4 regions of the Burkholderia multivorans ATCC BAA-247 genome follow, and region 3 is predicted to be linked to each of the others. Evidence: predicted binding sites of a transcription regulator. Region 3 holds the regulator's gene; each other region holds the start of a gene.
The links. The regulator FliA, encoded in region 3, starts transcription of late flagellar genes. The targets are predictions, from matches to a motif close to CTAAAGTTTNNNNNNNNNNNGCCGNTA.

Region 1: NP80_RS18320 (DUF4088 family protein) is a predicted target of FliA. The motif match lies at 2,858-2,884, and genes of this name have one in related genera.
Region 2: flgM (flagellar biosynthesis anti-sigma factor FlgM) is a predicted target of FliA. The motif match lies at 1,793-1,819, and genes of this name have one in related genera.
Region 4: bcsB (cellulose biosynthesis cyclic di-GMP-binding regulatory protein BcsB) is a predicted target of FliA. The motif match lies at 2,775-2,801, and genes of this name have one in related genera.

Annotation. Positions count from the first base shown of each region.
Region 1 is NZ_CP009832.1:1,258,123-1,262,981, reverse strand. Features, by position in the region: tRNA gene NP80_RS18345 (tRNA-Asn) at 1-14, shown strand, start outside; gene NP80_RS18340 (CreA family protein) at 123-605, shown strand; gene NP80_RS18335 (AraC family transcriptional regulator) at 663-1,574, shown strand; gene NP80_RS18330 (AzlC family ABC transporter permease) at 1,711-2,478, shown strand; gene NP80_RS18325 (AzlD domain-containing protein) at 2,475-2,813, shown strand; gene NP80_RS18320 (DUF4088 family protein) at 2,996-3,772, shown strand; gene NP80_RS18315 (hypothetical protein) at 3,896-4,351, opposite strand; gene NP80_RS18310 (RNA-binding S4 domain-containing protein) at 4,609-4,830, shown strand.
Region 2 is NZ_CP009832.1:3,359,616-3,364,474, forward strand. Features, by position in the region: gene flgB (flagellar basal body rod protein FlgB) at 1-380, opposite strand, end outside; gene flgA (flagellar basal body P-ring formation chaperone FlgA) at 582-1,748, shown strand; gene flgM (flagellar biosynthesis anti-sigma factor FlgM) at 1,849-2,187, shown strand; gene NP80_RS28085 (flagella synthesis protein FlgN) at 2,233-2,673, shown strand; gene NP80_RS28090 (M24 family metallopeptidase) at 2,741-4,591, opposite strand.
Region 3 is NZ_CP009832.1:330,762-335,620, forward strand. Features, by position in the region: gene flhF (flagellar biosynthesis GTPase FlhF) at 1-1,345, shown strand, start outside; gene NP80_RS13950 (MinD/ParA family ATP-binding protein) at 1,338-2,162, shown strand; gene NP80_RS13955 (RNA polymerase sigma factor FliA) at 2,185-2,919, shown strand; S-adenosyl-L-homocysteine riboswitch at 3,213-3,327, shown strand; gene ahcY (adenosylhomocysteinase) at 3,359-4,780, shown strand.
Region 4 is NZ_CP009832.1:1,557,470-1,562,328, reverse strand. Features, by position in the region: gene bcsZ (cellulose synthase complex periplasmic endoglucanase BcsZ) at 1-326, opposite strand, end outside; gene bcsB (cellulose biosynthesis cyclic di-GMP-binding regulatory protein BcsB) at 330-2,651, opposite strand; gene NP80_RS19710 (AtuA-related protein) at 3,265-3,576, opposite strand; gene NP80_RS19705 (acyclic terpene utilization AtuA family protein) at 3,573-4,859, opposite strand, start outside.

The DNA of each region.
Region 1 (4,859 bases), 930 kb from region 3:
AGGTCGGGGAGCCAGACAGCGAAAGGCCCGTCATTCGACGGGCCTTTTGTTTTTCCGGCCCCGCCATCGCATCCGCAGCGCATGCTAGAGTTTCTGTCCCGCATTCGCCTCCGGTTCAGTCGATGAAGCCCCGTCTCCTTTCCGTCGTGTCCGCTACCCTGCTTGCCTGCTGCGCCGCCGCGCCGTTCGCGCATGCGGAGGAAGTCGGCAGCGTGAACACCCATTTCCGCGTGACGGGCTCCGACCGCGTGGTCGTCGAAGCGTACGACGATCCGGGCGTCGCCGGTGTCACGTGCTACGTGTCGCGCGCCCGCACGGGCGGCATCAAGGGCTCGCTCGGCATCGCCGAGGATCCGAGCGAAGCGTCGATCGCCTGCCGGCAGGTCGGCCCGATCAGCTTCAAGGAACCGCTGAAGCAGCAGACCGACGTGTTCAGCGAGCGCATGTCGTTCATCTTCAAGACGCTGCATGTCGTGCGCGTCGTCGACAAGAAGCGCAATACGCTCGTGTATCTGACCTACAGCGATCGCATCGTCAGCGGCAGCCCGAAGAATGCGGTCACCGCGGTGCCGGTGCCGCCGGGCACGACGATTCCGCTCAAGTAAGCGCATCGCGCGCGCTCGATCCGCCGCCGAATCGAACGCTGCGCGCCGAGCACGACCATGGCCGATCGCCGCCTTCGAGACTCCGCCCGCTACTGGCGTACGCCGCTGCTGCCGGACGCCGATCTCGTCACCGCAACCTATCGCGACCATGCGTTCGCGCCGCACTGGCACGACGCCTACACGATCCCCGTCATCCTCGAAGGCGCGGAGCGCTTCACCTATCGCGGCAGCGGTTACGTCGCGGAAGCGGGCACCATCCCCGTCATCAATCCCGGCGAAGTGCATACGGGCTCGCGCGGCGCGGACGAAGGCTGGCGCTATCGCGTGAGCTACGTGCCGGTCGACTTCATCCGCTCGCTCGCCGATGCGATCGTCGGCCGCCCGCAGAACGCGCCGTGGTTCCCGCCCGACGTGATCCGCGATGCCGATCTCGCCGCGCGCCTCGCGTGCGCGCACCGGATGATGGAAGCCGGCAGCACGGCAGCCGCGCGTGCGCGCGACGCATGGGCCGGCTACAGCGAGGACACCGACGTACGGCCGCCCCACGCGGCACGCGCCTACGATCCGCTCGCCGCGGAAACGGCGATGCTCGACGCGCTGTCGACGCTGATCGTGCGGCACGCGGACACGCGGCCGCGCCCCGCCCCGCTCGCCGCCGACGAACCGCGCGTCGAGGTGATGCGCGAGCGGCTCGCGGCCGATTTGACCGCCACCGTCACGCTCGACGAGGTCGCACAGGCGGCGGGGCTGTCGCCGTTTCACGCGGCGCGCCTGTTCACGCGCGCGACCGGGATGCCGCCGCATGCGTGGCGCAACCAGCTGCGGCTGCAGCGCGCCCTCGCGCCGCTGCGCGCGGGCGTGCCGGTCGCCGACGTCGCGGCCGCCAGCGGTTTCGTCGACCAGAGCCACTTCACGCGGCATTTCAAGCGGATGTTCGGCGTGCCGCCGGGACGCTGGCAGGCGCGGTAGACGCGCGGCCGGCCGCATCGCCTCTCTACGCTTGCATGGGTCGGCAGCCGCGGGCACGACCGTTGCGCGCCCGCGCGAGCGCGGCGGCGCAAGAACGTACAAGCCGGCCGCGCGCACGACCGCTATTCTCGCCGACATGGAGACACCACCCGCATCCCCGACACCGCGCCCGGCCGCACGCCGGCCGCTCAACGAATGGCTCGACGGCGCGCGCGACACGATCCCGATGATGATCGGCGCCGCGCCGTTCGGCGTGATCTTCGGCACGCTGGTCAGCGGCGGCCCGCTCGCCGCCTGGCACGGCGCGCTGATGTCGCTCGCCGTCTTCGCCGGCTCCGCGCAGTTCATCGCGCTCGGCCTGATCGCCGGCAGCGCGAGCTTCGTCGTCGTGCTCGCGACGACGTTCATCGTGAACCTGCGCCATCTGCTCTATAGCGCGACGCTCGCGCCGTACGTCGCGCATCTGCCGCTGCGCTGGCGCGCGACGCTCGGCGCGCTGATGACCGACGAAGTGTTCGCCGTCGCGTACGCGCACTACCGGCATTTCCCGCCCGGCACGATCGGCCCCCACTACTTCTTCGGTTCCGGGCTCGCGATGTACCTGAACTGGCAGATATGGACACTCGCCGGCATCGGCTTCGGCGCCGCGTTCCCGGGCCTGCAGTCGCTCGGCCTCGACTTCGCGATGGCGGCGACCTTCATCGCGATCGTCGTCCCGCAGCTCGGCACGCTGCGCTATCTCGCGGCGGCCGCAACGGCCGGCACGCTCGCGTATTTCTGGCAAGGATGGCCGTACAAGCTCGGGCTGCTCGGCGCTGTCGCGGTCGGCGTCGCGATCGGCGTGCTGCTGACGCTGCGGCACGAGCGCGCGCAGGCCGGCACGCGCTCGGAGGCCGCATCGTGAGCTACGCGCTGCTGATCCTCGGGATGGCCGTCATTACCTACGCGATCCGCACGACGCTGTTCCTGTTCGGCGAACGGCTGACCTTCCCGCCGCTCGTGCGCACGGCGCTCGCCTTCGTCCCCGTCACCGTGCTGACCGCGATCATCGTGCCGATGACGGTGTCGCCGCACGGCGGCGCGGCCGAACTGACGTGGCGCAACCCGCAGCTCGTCGGTGCGCTGGCCGCGGTGCTCGTATCGGCGACCACGCGCCGCCCGCTCGTGACGATCGCGGTCGGCCTGGCCGTGTTCTTCGTCTGGCAAGGCGTCGTGCTGCCGCACTGGGCGGGTGCCTAGCGGCCGCGCGCCGGCCCGCGCGATCGCGCAGTCGACGCCGCGCGCTCAAGTTTGCGCCGCACGTGTCGATATAGCGGGTGAAGACCCGCCATCGGCCTCCGCACGAACCGGCCCGTCGACGCAGCGCCGGCAGCGGCAGCCGCGTCGGCCGCCGCGCGCGTGGGCCGCCATCGAGACGATTCATGGGCCAGATCACCCTTTCCCTGAAGGACGACACCGTCGCGTCGCTGCGCAAGGACTACGATGCGTTCCTGCGCGTATCGCTGAAACTCGACCCGCATTTCGCGACACCGTCGTTCGAGGACTTCCTGCGCGCAAAGCTGCTCGACAACATGACGCCGCTCACCGAGCACGCGGTGCAGCGCATGCTCGAAGGCGGCCAGTACGCCTGGGCAAAGCGCACGCTCGACAAGGAATTTCCGGATGTCGTCGCGATCCTGATGCGGCAGGCCGGCGAATACGGTTTCGGGTTCGCATCGCGCGCCGAATGGACGCCGGACGAACTCGCGAAGGCCTGCCGCGACTGGGCGAAGGCGATCGTCGCGGAAGCGCAGGCCGACGCGTCGATGGTCGACCCGCTCGCCGCGCAGATCAAGGGCGCGGTGCACGACATCCGCACGCTCGAGGAGATGATGCAGACGCCCGCCTGGCGGCTCGCGGAATCGCTGCGCCAGCGGATCTACGAAGCGAAGCTCGCGTGCGAGATGAGCGTCGGCAGCGCCGCGCGCGACAAGCTCGGCGAACTGCGCGGGCTGTTGCGGCTCGGCCTCTCGCACGGTTCGTTCCAGAAGCAGGAAGCGCAGCAGATCATGGAATACCTGCGGCTGCTGAAACCGGAAATCTTCGTCGACGAGCCGTACGACATCTTCGCGCGGCTCGCCGCGTGGCTGCGCAGCGTGTTCACGCCGGCCGCCGCGCGGCCCGCGCCAGGGCCGGAGCACGGCCAGCGCCGGCCCTGAGTTCGCGCCGCACCAACGAAACGGGCGGCCCGGTCCGCCTCAGCGCGAACCGGGCCGCCCGGTGACCGCCGTCACGGCGCGCCGTCAGGGACGAGCGCCGCGCGGCGAGCCGCGATCGCCGGCTTACTGCGAGCCGGCGCCCGCCGACGCACCGCCCTGAACGCCGGCGCCTTCGGTTGCCGCGTCGCCGACCTTCGAGTTCGTCGAGCCTGCGCGATGCTTGGCCGACTTCGCGGTGTGCTTCATATGCTTCTTCGTCGAATGAACGGCCGACCCGGTCGTGTCGTTCGCGCCGTTCGCCGCTGCGCCGACCGAATCCGTCGCACCGCCGACCGCGTTACCCGACCCGCTCATGCCGGCGCCACCCTGCGTACCTGCCGCAGCGCCCGTGCCTGTGCCTGTACCTGCGCCCGTCCCCACGCCTGCGCCTGCACCCGCACCCATTCCGGCGCCCGGCGCCTGCGTCTGCGCGCCAGCGCCGGCCGTGCCCTGCGCAGCCGTACCCGTCTGGGCGAAGGCGGCCGAAGTGGCAAACGCCGTCAGCGCGGCACCGATCAGCATCGTACGAATCTTGGACATGACAATCCTCCTCAAGAGTTGTGGGCGCGAACCGCGTCGGTGCGATCCGTCGCGTCGCCCGCTGCGAAAACATGCAGCAGGTAACGCGAGAGACACGCGGCCGATGCAGCCGGTTCTGCAATCTCTCAGACTGTTACCCACGGTTTCATTTGCTGACGAATCGCTCACACTCGCTCACATCCGGCCCGCTCGCGCGCCGGCGCGCGGTGCCGTATGATGCGGGGCGATTCCTCCCGCGCATCGCGCGCACTTTCGTCATGCCCAATCTGGATTTCACGCTGACCGGCGACTACGTCGAGCTGCACAACCTTCTGAAGATCACAGGCCTCGCCGACAGCGGCGGCACCGCGAAGATGATCGTCGCGTCCGGCGCGGTGAAAGTCGACGGCGCGGTCGAGCTGCGCAAGACCTGCAAGATTCGGGCTGGCCAGGTCGTGCTGTTCGGCGATACGCGCATCGCCGTGCACGGCGGCGCGTAGCGTTCCCCCTGTCCGCGACATGGCCATCG
Region 2 (4,859 bases), 400 kb from region 3:
TCGAGATCGACCGTGTTGCCGTCGAGCGACGGCTGCAGCGGCATCCGGTACTGCGCGCGCCCGTAGTCGTCGGACGGGCCGCCGGTCGGAATCAGCTTCACGGTGCCCGCCATGTGGCCGGGCGCGGTCGAGGCCATCGTCATCCCGCTCGTCACGCCGGCCGGCTGCGCGAGCGGCAGCTGCGCGGCGTTGCTCGGCGCGAGTCCGCCGTTCGCCTGCTTCAGCGAGCGTGCGAGCGTCGACGCGAAATCGACGTCGCGTGCCCGATAGCCCGGCGTATCCGCGTTCGCGATGTTCGACGACAGCAGTTCCTGCCGATAGGCGCGGACGTCGAGCGCCTGTCGCCCGAACGCGAATTCGGCATCGAGTTTGTCCAGCATCTGTGCGTCCTCCGGATGAAGCGCTGCACGCCTGCCGCGCCGCGCGGGCCCGGAAGGCTTTTTTCCATGACAGCGATGGTAGGCGGCGCGCGCAACCGGCAATCGTGCGAATAACGCGGCAAAGCCCCCCTCTATTCATCGTTTGCGCGCCGGGCGCGCTCCCTAGAATGCGAAGCGGATCAACGGATCGAGGACACGGCGATGACGGGCGGCGCACTTCGCGGAACGGACGAACGGCGGACGCAGCGCCGGCGTGCGCGCGCGCTCGGGCTCGCCGCCGCGCTGTCGGTCGTCGCGGCGGTCGCGCACGCGGACGACGGGATGATCGTGATTCCCGGACGCGGCGACACGGCCGAGCACGCACTCGCGAGCGCGAATGCCGCGAGCGGCGGACGGCTCGGCGCGAACGACGCCGCGCCGATGCGCGACGCAGCGAATGCGGCGGCCGCCGGCACCACGAGCTTCGTGGCGAACGGGCCGGCCGATGCGGCGCCGGGCACGCGCGGCAATGCCGCCGTCGTCACATCGGTAGCCGCCGCGCCGCGTGCGGCCGACCCGAGCGGTATCGTGACGGTCGTTGCAGGCGCGTCGGACGCGGTGCCGAACCTCGTGAAAACGCCGCCGCGCGCGGCGCTCGCGACGCGTGCCGTACCCGCCGTATCGGCAACACGCCCTGCCGCCGTCACCGCGGCCGCGACAGCCGCACCCGCTTCGCCGCCGCCGACGCAATCGGCCGGCGCCCCCGCCCAGCAGGACCCCGACACGATCCGGCGCGCGGCGCTCGCGTTCCTGCAGCAGCAGATCGCGGGGCTGCCCGGCAAGACGAGCGCGACCGTCGCGCCGGCGTTCCCGCGCGGGCTCGCCGCCTGCACGACGCTCGAGCCGTTCCTGCCGACCGGCGCACGGCTCTGGGGCCGCACGACGGTCGGCGTGCGCTGCGCGGGCGAGCGGCCGTGGACCGTCTATCTGCAGGCGAAGGTCACCGTGCACGCGACCTACTACGTCGCCGCGCGGCAGATCGCGCCCGGCGAGCCGCTGAGCGCGGCCGATCTCGTCGCACGCGACGGCGATCTGACGGTGCTGCCGCTCGCGGTGATCACCGACCCCGCGCAGGCGATCGGCGCGACCGCGCTCGCGCGGATCGCAGCCGGGCTGCCGCTGCGCCAGGACATGCTGAAGAGCGCGGCGTCGGTGTCGGCCGGGCAGACGGTGCGCGTCGTCGCGGCCGGGCCCGGCTTCACGATCTCGGCCGAAGGCAGCGCGCTCGCGAATGCGGCGCCCGGCCAGTCGGTCAGGGTCAGGATGGCGGCGGGCCAGATCGTCACCGCGATCGTGAAGGACGCGGGGACGGTGGAGATCCCGCTGTAAGAATGCAAAGGATTGTTTATTCGGAGAATTTCGAGCGCGCGATGCTAAAGTTCGGGCCGCACCTGCCGTTATCTGGGTCAAACCGTACAGGAACGCCATCGTGAAAATCGATACCACTCCGAACCCGAGCCCCGTCGCGCCGGCCAGCACCGGCAACGGCGCCGCTCGCCCGCAATCCGGCGCGGCCGCGTCGACCGCGCCGCAGGCGTCCGACGCCGGGTCCGCCGGCGGCGACGCGACCGTGAACCTGTCCGGTCTGTCGGGCCAGTTGCGCGCGCAGTCGGCCTCCGGCGGCGCGGACATCGACATGGGCCTCGTCCAGTCGATCAAGGACGCATTGAAGGACGGCACGCTGACGATCGACGCGAACAAGATCGCCGACGGCGTGCTGAACACCGCGCGCGAACTGCTGCAGCAGCAGCGGCCGCGCGGCAACTGAGCCGGCCTCCGGTTTGCCGGCGCCCGGCGCGACGAGCATCACGCGATGAGAGAAGAACTGCTGGCCACGGTCAACGACGAGCACGCGACGGTCGAAGCGTTCGCGTCGCTGCTCGCGTATGAGGAAAAGGCGCTGACGACGGCCGAGCCGCTCGCGATGCTGCCCGACATCGTCGAGAAGAAGACCGCGCTGCTCGACCGGCTCGCGCAGCTCGAGCGCACGCGCGACACGCAGCTCGCGGCGCTCGGCTTTCCGGCCGGCAAGAAGGGCATGGATCTCGCGGCCGAGCGCGACACGCGCCTCGCGGGCTGCTGGACGCTGCTCCAGCAGGCCGCCGAACGCGCGCGCCGCGCGAACGCGAACAACGGGATGCTGATCCGGATCCGGATGGACTACAACGAGCGCGCGCTCGCCGTGCTGCGCTCGGCGCCCGCGCCGGCCGGCGTGTACGGCCCGGACGGACGCGTGTCGGCGCTGATGCGCTGACGCGCCGAGACGGCCGGCGAGCGCCGCGTCGCCTGCGCGGCCGCCGCGCCGCCCACCGACGGCGAAGTTACAGCAGCGGGCACGCCGTCACCTGCGTGCCGCGCTCCACACACATCCGCTCGTAGTCGCGCAGATACGCACGCTCGTCGTCGTCGAGCAGCGCCAGATCGATCAGATCCCAGTCGTAGCCGACCGCAACGAGATTCTCGAAGCGCACCTTGTCCGGCTCGCGCTCGCTCGGGCGGATGACGACGATGTTCTCGATCCGCACGCCACCCTTGCCCGGCACGTAGATGCCGGGCTCCACCGAAATCACCGCGTTCGGCACGAGCCCGTAGGGCGCGCCCGGCGCGAAACGCACGCCGCCTTCGTGCACGTGGATGCCGACGCCGTGTCCGGTGCCGTGCCCGTAGTCGTAGCCGTGATCGCGGCAGACCTGGCGCACGAGCGCGTCGACGTCGCCGCCCGTCGCGTCTTTCGGGTAATGCGTGACGAGCCCCTTGATGCACGCCTTCAGCGCGACCGTGTAGATCTCGCGCTGCCACGGCTGCGCGACCGTGTCCGCACGCGTGCGCCGCAGGACGACGCGCGTGCAGTCGGTCGCGAACCCCGCTTCGTAGTACGCGCCGCTGTCGAGCAGCACGAGTTCGCCTTCGGTCAGCTCGACGTCGGCGCTCGCGGCCGTGTAATGCGCGTGCGCGCTGTTCGCGCCGTTCGCCGCGATCGACGGAAACGTCAGCGCGACGGCCGAGCGCGCGCCGTACGCGTCGTTGATCGCGCGCGCGAGATCGTATTCGGTGTGCCGCCGGCCGGGCTCGCCGGCCTTCGCCCAGCGCATCGTCTCGGCGATCGCCGCCGAACTGCGCGCGAACGCGTCGCGAAACCGGTCGAGCACGGCCGGCGTCTTCGCGGCCCGCATCGCTTCGACCGGATTGAAGTCGGCGTGCGTCGCATGCGGCCAGACGCGACGCACGCTGTCGGCGAGCGCGCAGTTCACCGCGTCGAAGCCGTAGCAGACGTGCTCGACCGCGAACTGCGCAACGAAGCGCTCGAGTGCGCCGAAGTCGCGCCGGATCACGTGCAGCGCCGGATACGACACGAGCTCGACCGGACAGCGATCGCAGCCTTCCGGCAGGAACAGCACGATCTGCTCGCCGATCACGAACAGGAAGCCCAGATGCGACGACGCGTTCGGCAGATGGTAGCCGCGGCTGTTCAGCAGATAGGCGAGATCGTCGGACGCGCAGGTGACGAACGCGGTCTTGCCGTCGGCCGCGCCGGTCCGCGCGGCGAGCCGCCGGTTCAGCGCCGCGACGTGCTCGGCGACGCGTGCACCCGTCATCGACTCCGGCAGCTCGAAGATCGGCCGCTCGACATGCCAGCCGGGCAGCGCAATCGCGCGGTCGACGGCGCGATCCGCGACGCTCGACCACGTCAGCGCCGCGTCGCGCGTCGCGGCGAACAGGCGCTCGCGCTGGCCGACGCTGACGCGCCAGCCGTCGTAGCCGATGCGCGGCACGTGCGCCGCGTGCGCGACCAGCCAGTCGGCGATCGCGGCCCAGATGGTCCGATCGAGGCCGAGCTTCTCGACGCGCACGCGCGCCGGGTCGCACTGCTGCTCGGCCTGCAGGTGATAGCGACCGTCGACGAACAGCACGAACGGCGGCATGCCGAGCGCACGCGCGGCCGCTTCGCCGAGAAACACGCCGCAGCCGGCCGAGCCGTCGAAACCGGACAGCGCGTAGCGCGGATTGTTGTGGCGCGGCAAATACTCGGTCACGTATTCGTCCTGCGACGTGACGACGAACGCGTCGAGCTGCAGCGTGTCGAGTGCGCGCGACAGCGCGGCCTGCGTGTCGGCAACGGAAGCTTGATACGGCGAGAGGCTGGAAAAGCTGTATGTCAGTCGATCGATCATCGAAGGGTCGTCCTGTCGTTGTTATCGGCACGCGTGCTGCGGCGTGCGCGTTGTGCTCGCATGCGGCGGGACCGGCTGGCGGGTGGGCGTCCGGGCGTTGCGCATGCCGCAAAGGCGTCGGCCGCGCGGCCTGGCTCGCGCCCGTGCGGTGTGCCGCAGCGCCGGCCGCCGACGCGCGGATGCGCCACGATCCGGTCTTGCCGGCCGCGCGAGAATTTTCGTCACACTAAAATTTCGGCGCACGCGCGACAGAATCTAGAGCAGCGCG
Region 3 (4,859 bases):
ACATGCGGCGGCGCCCGCCGCGAGCGGCGAACCGGCCGCATGGCTCGTCGAGCACGCGAAACGCCTGACGCAGCAGCGCGATGCGCTGCGCGCCCGTACGCAAACCGCGCCCGCCGCGTCGGCCGGCGCCGCACACGCGCCGCAGGACGCAGCGCCCGCGGCGTCGCCCGACTGGATGCGCGATGTCGCACGCGAGGCGGAACGGCGCGCGCCGGCCGCCGCGCGCACGACCGACGCGGCTGCCGCGAAAGCGGCCGACCGCGCGCGGCTGTCCGCCGATACGGCGGCTGCCGTCGCCGACGCGGTGAAGTCCGGCGTCGAGCGCATCGTCAACGACACGGTGATGCACGAGCTCGGCGCGCTGCGCGGGATGATGGAAGCGCAGTTCGACAACCTGATGTGGCACGACCGTCAACGCCGCAGCCCGGTGCACGGCGCACTGTCGAAGCATCTGTTCGCCGCCGGTTTTTCCGCGCAGCTCGTGCGGATGCTCGTCGATCGTCTACCGGCCGGCGACGGTGCGCAGACGTTCGACGCGGCGCTCGAATGGGCGCAGTCGGTGCTCGCCGCGAACCTGCCGGTGCTCGGCAGCGAGGACGCACTGATGGAGCGCGGCGGCGTATTCGCGCTGATGGGGCCGACCGGCGTCGGCAAGACGACCACGACCGCGAAGCTCGCCGCACGCTGCGTGATGCGCTTCGGCGCGAGCAAGGTCGCGCTGCTGACGACCGACAGCTACCGGATCGGCGGCCACGAGCAGCTGCGCATCTTCGGCAAGATCCTCGGCGTGCCGGTCCACGCCGTGAAGGACGCCGGCGATCTGTCGCTCGCGCTGTCCGAGCTGCGCAACAAGCACATCGTGCTGATCGACACGATCGGGATGAGCCAGCGCGACCGCGCGGTGTCCGACCAGATCGCGATGCTGCACGGCGCGAGCACGCCGGTGCAGCGGCTGCTGCTGCTCAACGCGACGAGCCACGGCGACACGCTCAACGAAGTCGTGCAGGCGTATCGCAGCGCCGGCGACCGCGCCGATCTCGCGGGGCCCGACCTGGCCGGGCCTGACCTGGCCGGCTGCATTCTGACGAAGCTCGACGAGGCGACGCATCTCGGCGGCGCGCTCGACACCGTGATCCGCTACAAGCTGCCCGTGCACTACGTGTCGACCGGCCAGAAGGTGCCGGAAAACCTGTACGTCGCGACCACGCGCTTCCTGCTGAAGAGCGCGTTCTGCGTGCCGCGCGACGGCTCGCCGTTCGTCCCGCAGGACGACGACATGCCGCTGCTGCTGTCCGCGCTGACCGCCCGCGCGGCCGCCGATCTGCACGAGGTGCGATTTGGATAAACGAACGATCGACCAGGCCGAAGGACTGCGGCGCCTGCTGGCCGGGCGCGGTTCGCGCATCGTCGCGGTGACGGGCGGGCCGACCGGCGTCGGCTGCACGTCGACCGTCGTGAACGTCGCTGCCGCGCTCGCGGCGCTCGGCAAGGACGTGCTCGTCGTCGACGAGCGCGCGGACGTGCATTCGGCCGCCGCGACGCTCGCCGGCGCATGGCTGCGCGACGGCGAGCGCACGCGCGTCGCCGCCGGTTTCTGGCTGTGCGCGAGCGCGCAGGCCGCGCGAGCGGGCTACGGCGATGCGCAGCTGAGCGACTTCGTCGACGGCCCGGCCGACATCGTGCTGATCGACGCGCAGCGCGGCGCCGACGGCACGCTGTCGACGCTCGCGCGCGAAGCGCACGACGTGCTGATCGTCACGCGCGTGGCCGCGCACGCGATCACCGAAGCGTACGCGTGCATGAAGCGGCTGCATTTCGCGCACGCGACCGCGCAGTTCCGCGTGCTCGTGAACCACGTCGGCAGCCATGCCGATGCGAAGACCGCGCTCGACAATCTCGCGGGCGTCGCGAGCCGCTATCTGACCGTGTCGATCGCCGATGCCGGCTGCGTGAGCGCCGATCCGCTCGTCGAGCACGCGCGTGCACTGACGCGCTCCGCGGTCGACGCGTTTCCGTCGTCGCCCGCGGCGCGCGACTACCGAAAGATCGCGGCCGACCTGCTGTACTGGCCGATGCGCCCGCGTGCGGGCACAGGTTCCGCGCGCGAGCTGCGCGCGGGCGGGCAGCCGTCGTACCGGACGGGCGCGGCGCACGCCGCATGAGCGCCACCGGAAGGAGAGAGCCATGATGTACAACGCTCAGGGAAAGATCTCGCAGGCCGACGTGCTCGCGCAGTACGCGCCGCTCGTGCGTCGTCTCGGGCTGCAGCTCGTCGCGAAGATGCCGGCGAGCGTCGATCTCGACGACCTGATCCAGGCCGGCATGATCGGGTTGATGGATGCGGCCGGCCGCTACAAGGAAGATCAGGGCGCGCAGTTCGAGACCTACGCGACGCAGCGGATCCGCGGCGCGATGCTCGACGAGCTGCGCAGCAACGACTGGCTGCCGCGCAGCCTGCGCAAGACCTCGCGCGAGGTCGAACTCGCGGTGCACCAGGTCGAGCAGCGGCTCGGCCGCGCCGCGAGCGAGGCCGAGATCGCGCAGCACCTGAACATGCCGCTCGACGAATACCAGGCGATGCTGCAGGACCTGCACGGCAGCCAGCTCATCTACTACGAGGATTTCGACCGTGCGGCCGACGACGAGCCGTTCCTCGACCGCTATCGCGTCGATCACGCCGATCCGTTGTCGGCGCTGCTCGACGAGCATCTGCGCGGCGCGCTCGTCGAGGCGATCGAGCGGCTGCCCGAGCGCGAGAAGCTGCTGATGTCGCTCTACTACGAGCGCGGACTGAATCTGCGCGAGATCGGCGCCGTGCTCGAGGTCAGCGAATCGCGCGTGTGCCAGCTGCATAGCCAGGCGGTCGCGCGATTGCGCGCGCGGCTGCGCGAGCAGGCGTGGGTCGGCGCGGAAAGCTGAAGCGCGCGCGGCCGGCGGCGCATCGCGCCGTTCGCCCGGCCGTTCCTCGATCGGACGCGGCCTGCTCAACTGCAGCATGGTGAGATTGCGCGCGTCGAGAATCGGTGCGACCGCGTCGGCAGCACGAGTCTCCCGATCGATCGGCCAGCCGATCGCGCGTGCGAGCATCGCGACCCAGAGCGCCCGCGCGCATCTCGATAAAGGGGCGCGCTTCGCTCTGCGCGCCCGTCGCGACGGCGATCGACGCGGCCGACGCAAGAAATTTCCGTCGCGATTTGCTACAATCGCAGCCGTTTTCCGAGGAGCGTTGCGACGGACCTTCTGCGTCCGCCAGGCTCGGAAGGCTTCACCAGGCAGCCGTGCGGCGACATTCGCGCCGGCCCGCCTCCTGAACGGCGCTCACGTCATCAATTTCTAGAACTTTTTTAGAAAGGAGGGCGTGATGAGCGCCGTTATCGATTCGAAAGCTTCCCAGGATTACGTCGTCGCCGACATGGCACTTGCCGGCTGGGGCCGCAAGGAGCTGAACATCGCCGAGACCGAAATGCCGGGCCTCGTGCAGATCCGCGACGAATACAAGGCGCAGCAGCCGCTGAAGGGCGCGCGCATCGCCGGCTCGCTGCACATGACGATCCAGACCGGCGTGCTGATCGAGACGCTGAAGGCGCTCGGCGCCGACGTGCGCTGGGCATCGTGCAACATCTTCTCGACGCAGGACCACGCGGCCGCCGCGATCGTCGAGGCCGGCACGCCGGTGTTCGCGTTCAAGGGCGAATCGCTCGACGAATACTGGGAGTTCTCGCACCGTATCTTCGAATGGCCGAACGGCGAATTCGCGAACATGATCCTCGACGACGGCGGCGATGCGACGCTGCTGCTGATCCTCGGCGCGAAGGCCGAGAAGGATCGCTCGGTGATCGCGAAGCCGACCAACGAGGAAGAAGTCGCGCTGTACAAGTCGATCGCGCGCCACCTCGACATCGACGCGAACTGGTACTCGAAGCGCCTCGCGCACATCAAGGGCGTGACCGAAGAAACGACGACCGGCGTGCACCGCCTGTACCAGATGGAAAAGGACGGCCGCCTGCCGTTCCCGGCGTTCAACGTGAACGATTCGGTCACGAAGTCGAAGTTCGACAACCTGTACGGCTGCCGCGAGTCGCTCGTCGACGGCATCAAGCGTGCGACCGACGTGATGATCGCGGGCAAGGTCGCGGTCGTCGCCGGCTACGGCGACGTGGGCAAGGGCTGCGCGCAGTCGCTGCGCGGCCTTGGCGCGACCGTGTGGGTTACCGAAATCGATCCGATCTGCGCGCTGCAGGCGGCGATGGAAGGCTACCGCGTCGTGACGATGGAATACGCGGCCGACAAGGCCGACATCTTCGTGACCGCGACCGGCAACTATCACGTGATCACGCACGATCACATGAAGGCGATGCGTCACAACGCGATCGTCTGCAACATCGGCCACTTCGATTCGGAAATCGACGTCGCGTCGACGCGCCAGTACCAGTGGGAAAACATCAAGCCGCAGGTCGACCACATCATCTTCCCGGACGGCAAGCGCATCATCCTGCTGGCCGAAGGCCGCCTCGTGAACCTCGGCTGCGCGACCGGCCACCCGTCGTTCGTGATGTCGAACTCGTTCGCGAACCAGACGCTCGCGCAGATCGAACTGTTCACGCGCGGCGACCAGTACGAGAACAAGGTCTACGTGCTGCCGAAGCATCTCGACGAGAAGGTCGCGCGTCTGCACCTCGCGCGCATCGGCGCGCAGCTGTCGACGCTGTCGGACGAGCAGGCCGCGTACATCGGCGTGCAGAAGGAAGGTCCGTTCAAGCCGAACCACTACCGCTACTGATGCGTGCCGCCGCTGCCACGCCGCATGCGCCTCGCGCGCACGCGGCGCGGCAGCGCGGCGTCATCCGGCCGGGCGGCCT
Region 4 (4,859 bases), 1.2 Mb from region 3:
ACGAGCGCGAAGAACAGTCCATACGCCTGCCCCTCCGATACCGTGCGCGAATCGGCCGAACCGACGTCGATCACGCGCCCGTCGGCCGACACGAACCCGCGCTTGAACGCGTCCCAGCGCGGCCAGTCCGCGCCGCAGCGCGCGTCGGCGGCGTCCGTCGCGCTTGCCGCGCCTGCGCCGCCTGCCGCACCGCTCGCCGTACGCGGCGCAGCCGCCGCGCGCGCGACCGTGCCGCCTGCCGCACACGCCGCCGCGACGGCCAGCACGAACGTCGCGCCGAGCCGGCGCGCCGATGCCGCGCGCCGCATTCCGATTGCCCGCACCATCCGTTACATCCCCCGTCGACGCGCGGCGATCCGCTGCAGCACGCTGAACGCACCGAGCGCGAGCAGCAGCCCGGCGACCACGCCGACCGCGCCGAGCACGACCGGGTGCCGCGCCGCATGCGTCCACACACGCGCGTACCACGGCACGAAGCCGACGACGTACGGCTCGCCGACGCGCAGGCTGTCGACGGCGCCCGCCCGCACCAGCGCGACGTCGCCCTGCACCTGCGCGACGAGGCCCGGCTTCTCGAACACGTCGAGCAGCTCGCCGAGGCGGCCCGGCTCGGTCGCGGTCAGCGCAACCACGCTGCGGCCGTGACTGCCCGGCAGCTCGAAACCGGCGAGCGTCGCGAGCGGCCCGCTCTGCTCGATGTGCGCGCCGCCGTCCGGCCGGCCGACGCCGTTGCGCCAGCGCTCGTCGACGGAAAACGCGACGCGCGTCGCGCCCGCGCCGCGCGGGCCGCCGATCGCGACCGGCAACGCGGCGCGCCAATGCGCGAGCAACGGCGACGACGATGCGCCGTCGATCACGAGCAGATCCTTGCTGCCGCCGAGCGCGGCGACGTCGGCCGCGCGCGCCACCTGCACGCGCAGCGCCGGAAAGCCGGTCCATTCGCCCATGTGGCCGAGCATCGTCAAATACGCTTCGAGATCCTGCGCGGTCGGGCGATCCGGCAGCACGACGGCCGTCTGCGACAGGTCGGCGAAACGCGTGAACGGAAAGCCGCTGTTCGCGAAGTACGCGAGGTTCGGCAACTGCGCGTAGTGAACGAAATGCGAGAAGTCGATCGTCGAATCGGGATCGATCGCCGCGCGCTGCGGCTCGCTGGCGGTGCTCGAGCATAGGCCCGTCTTCTGCGAATCGAGCGTGAAGCGCAACTGCAGCTGGTTGCCGCTACCGACGCGGAACGCCGGGATGTCGACGTCGCTCGTCACGCGCCCGTCCGGCACCGACAGCAGCGGCAGCTGCAGGCGGCCGCGCGCATCTTCGGCGCGCGCGGGCGCGAGCCGGTACGACTTCACGAGCTGGTCGTTGATCTCGACCGCGAGCGTCGAATTGTCCTGCACGGTCGGCGCCGTATAGCGATAGCGCAGCGTGATCGGTACGCCGCTACCGTTCCACGAATGCAGATCGGCGGGCACGCGCAGGTTCAGCCGGATCGCGTCCGGCGCGGTGCCGCGCACCTCGAGTGCGCGCGGATCCGACACGAGCTCGCGGAACGCGATCGGCCGGTTGACCGGCAGCCAGCGCGGCGCATCGTACGGCTTGCGCGGCGCACCCGGATCGACGTGCGCGACCGTCGCCGCCGGCCCCGACAGCGCCGCGCGGCCGAGCACGAGCGTCGCGACCGCGTCGTCGACTTCGGCGGCCGTGCGGCCCGTGACGACGAGCAGCTTGCGGCCCGGCGCGGCCGGGTTGTCGGCGACCGCGAGCAGCGGGCCGTTCACCGACGGCAGCGCGAGGCTGGCCGGCAGCGTCGCGGCCGTGCCGATTACGACCGCCTGATCGTCGGAAGGCAGCGTCGCCGACACCGGAAAGCGCGCATGCCGATAGTCGGCCAGCGCGCCGAACCACGACGCGAGCACGCCCGCGCTGCGCAGCGTCGCCGAATCGGCCGACGCGGGCAGCACGAACGGCAGCCGCACGAGCGCGTTGTCGCGGCGGTCGAAGAACGGCGCGGGCAGCAGCGCGAGATCGTTCGGCAGACGCACCGGCGCCTCGTCGAGAATCAGTTCGCTCGTCGGACTCACGTCGGCCCACAGCGCGGAGTTGGCCGGATCCTCGCAGTGATCGAGCGTGTAATGCGCGATCAGCCGCACGCCGATCTGGTTGAAATCGGAGAAGTAGCGCGGATCGATCGGAATGTCCTGCGTGACCGTGCGGCCGGCCTGCGCGGCATCGAACGGGACGGTCGCGATCACCTCGCCGTTGACCGACACCTTCAGGTGCGACATCGGGAACACGAGCGACGGCGAATACGCATAGGTCAGGCGCAGCCGCGCGCCCGTCACGACACGGTCGAGCCGCACGCCGGCGTTGATCGTGCGTACGTCGTCGGCGCCGCGCAGCCGCAGCGGATCGAATGCGCCGAGCGACGCGAACGGCAAACGCACGGTCGTCGCGGGCAGCGCGGCCGACGGCGCGCCGGCCGGCGCGCCGGCAACCGATGACGGCAGCGCTGCCGTGCTGGTCGAAGACGCCGCGCCGGGCGCCGCCGACGAAACGGCCTGACCGCCGGGCGCCGTCGCGGCGGCCAGCGCAGCCGCATGGAATGCGCCGGCCGCCGCGGCCAGCAGGACGAACCGCGACACGGCCGGCGTCATGCGCCGCTCCGTTCGGTCCGGGACGTCCAATCCTCGATCGCGCCGAATCCGGCGCGCGCAAAGCGGCTATGCCTGTGCGTGCACATCCCGTCTGCTTCCCCTCATCAATGGCCTTGATTCATTTATCGAAACGGCGCGGCGATTCTTTAGCCGCCGGCTCGTCGTACGGCGCGCGCGTCGCGGCGTCGCGCACCTGTTCGTCACGTTATCTCAAAAGTAGGACAAAACGCTGCCGGGTTCCGGACAACGAAGCGAGAAAACGCTCGATTCGGTCAGAAATACCGTATGCGAAGAAAGAATGGCAACGATTGCACCGCGGTTGCCGATCGGGACGAACATGATGCTGCCGGCGCGGTCGGGCGATGCCCGCCGGGTCGGCATGCCGGCTGCGGTCCGTTGCGGACCGTCGTCCGGTGCGCGCTGCCGCGTGGGCGGCGCGTATGCTACCTCAAGCCCGCGTCGTTGCGCGCGGTTTGAGTGCGAAAAAACTGATCTGGATCAAATCGGCGACACGGGGCAAGGTGCGTGGCCGTAATTCGGGGCCTCATCGTGTCGCCGGCGGAGAGCGCCGAAGGCTTTGTCGACGGCGGGCCGCGCGCCGCGCATCAGCGCCTCACACCGGATCGGGCACCTCGAGCGCGAGCAGCGCCGAGCTGACCGACTTGCCATGCGCATCGAGCGCGAGCGAGCGCGTGACGCCCCCGCCCAGCGCATCGCGCAGCACGAAGTTGAACGCCGCGAGCGCCGGCAGCTCGTAGCGCACGACGTCGCCGCGCACGATGCCGGCAAGCCACGCCTTCACGACGTCCGCGCTCAGATGCGTGCGCAGATGGGCGTAGTGCCGCGGATCGTGGCAGATCACCGACACGTTCAACGTATTGCCCTTGTCGCCCGTGCGCGCATGCGCGAGTTCCCGCAGTTTCATGATGCCTCCACGAACGAAAACAACGGCGTCACCGCGTCGCGCGGCAACAGCACCGATTGCACGGCGACCACCTCGCGCGTCGACTTGAACGCGCCGCCGCCGCCGGCCGGCCCGTTCGTGTACAGCGTTTCGACCTCGTTGCCGATCCGCGCCGCCTCTTCCGCCGTGTCGGCGCGGCCCGCGACGCGCACGCGCACTTCGGCCGGCTCGCCGCTTGCACCCGTTCGTACGTCGCCGTACAGCGAATCGACGCCGATCAGATCGAAGCGCAGCTCGCTCGCCGCGACGCCGGTCAGCGCGAGCCGTTCGCGGACGATTTCGAGCGCCAGCCGCGCGCGCTCGAGCGCGCCCGGGCCGCCGTACGAGATCTGCCCTTCGCCGATGAAGCCGTCGACGTACGCGACCGACGCCTTCAGCGTGTCGGGCCGCGCGGCGCCGCGCCCGCCCGTCACGCGCACACGATCGCGCGCCGCCTCGACGACGCTCACCTGCGTGAAGTCCGCGACGACGTCCGGCTGCAGATAGCGCCCCGGATCGTGGATCTCGTACAGCAGCTGCTCCTTGCAGGTCGCCGCGCTCACGCGACCGCCCGCATGCGCGACCTTCGTGATCGTGACCGCGCCGTCGGCCTCGACCTCGCCGATCGGAAACCCGAGCCGCGCGAGATTCGGTACGTCCTTGTAGCCGGGATCGGCGAAGTAGCCGCCCGTGATCTGCCCCGCGCATTCGAGCAGATGGCCGACGACCGTGGCCTGGCCGAGCGTGTCCCAGTCGTCCATGCGCCAGCCGAACGCATGGATCAGCGGCGCCGCGAACAGCGACGGATCGGCGACGCGCCCGGTCAGCACGACGTCGGCACCCGCGTCGAGCGCCGCGACGATCGGCGCCGCGCCGAGATACGCGTTGGCGGCGACGATCCGCTCGCGATACGCGGCGACCTCGTCGCCCGATTCCTCGAAGCGGAACGCGCCGCGCAGCACGACGTCGAGCACGTCGTCGCCTTCGACCGCCGCGACCTTCAGCTGCGCGAAGCCGAGCGCGCGTGCGATCTGCGCGGTGCGGCGCGCGGCCGCGTGCGGGTTCGCGGCACCCATGTTCGACACGATCCGCACGCCTCTCGGCACGGCGGCCGGCAGCACCGCGCGCATCCGCGCGTCGAGCAGCGGGTCGTAGCCGTGCGCCGGATCGCGGCGCTTCGCCTGCTGCGCGATTGCGATCGTGCGCTCGGCCAGGCATTCGAAGACGAGATAGTCGAGCTGCCCGTGCTCGGCCAGTTCGACCGC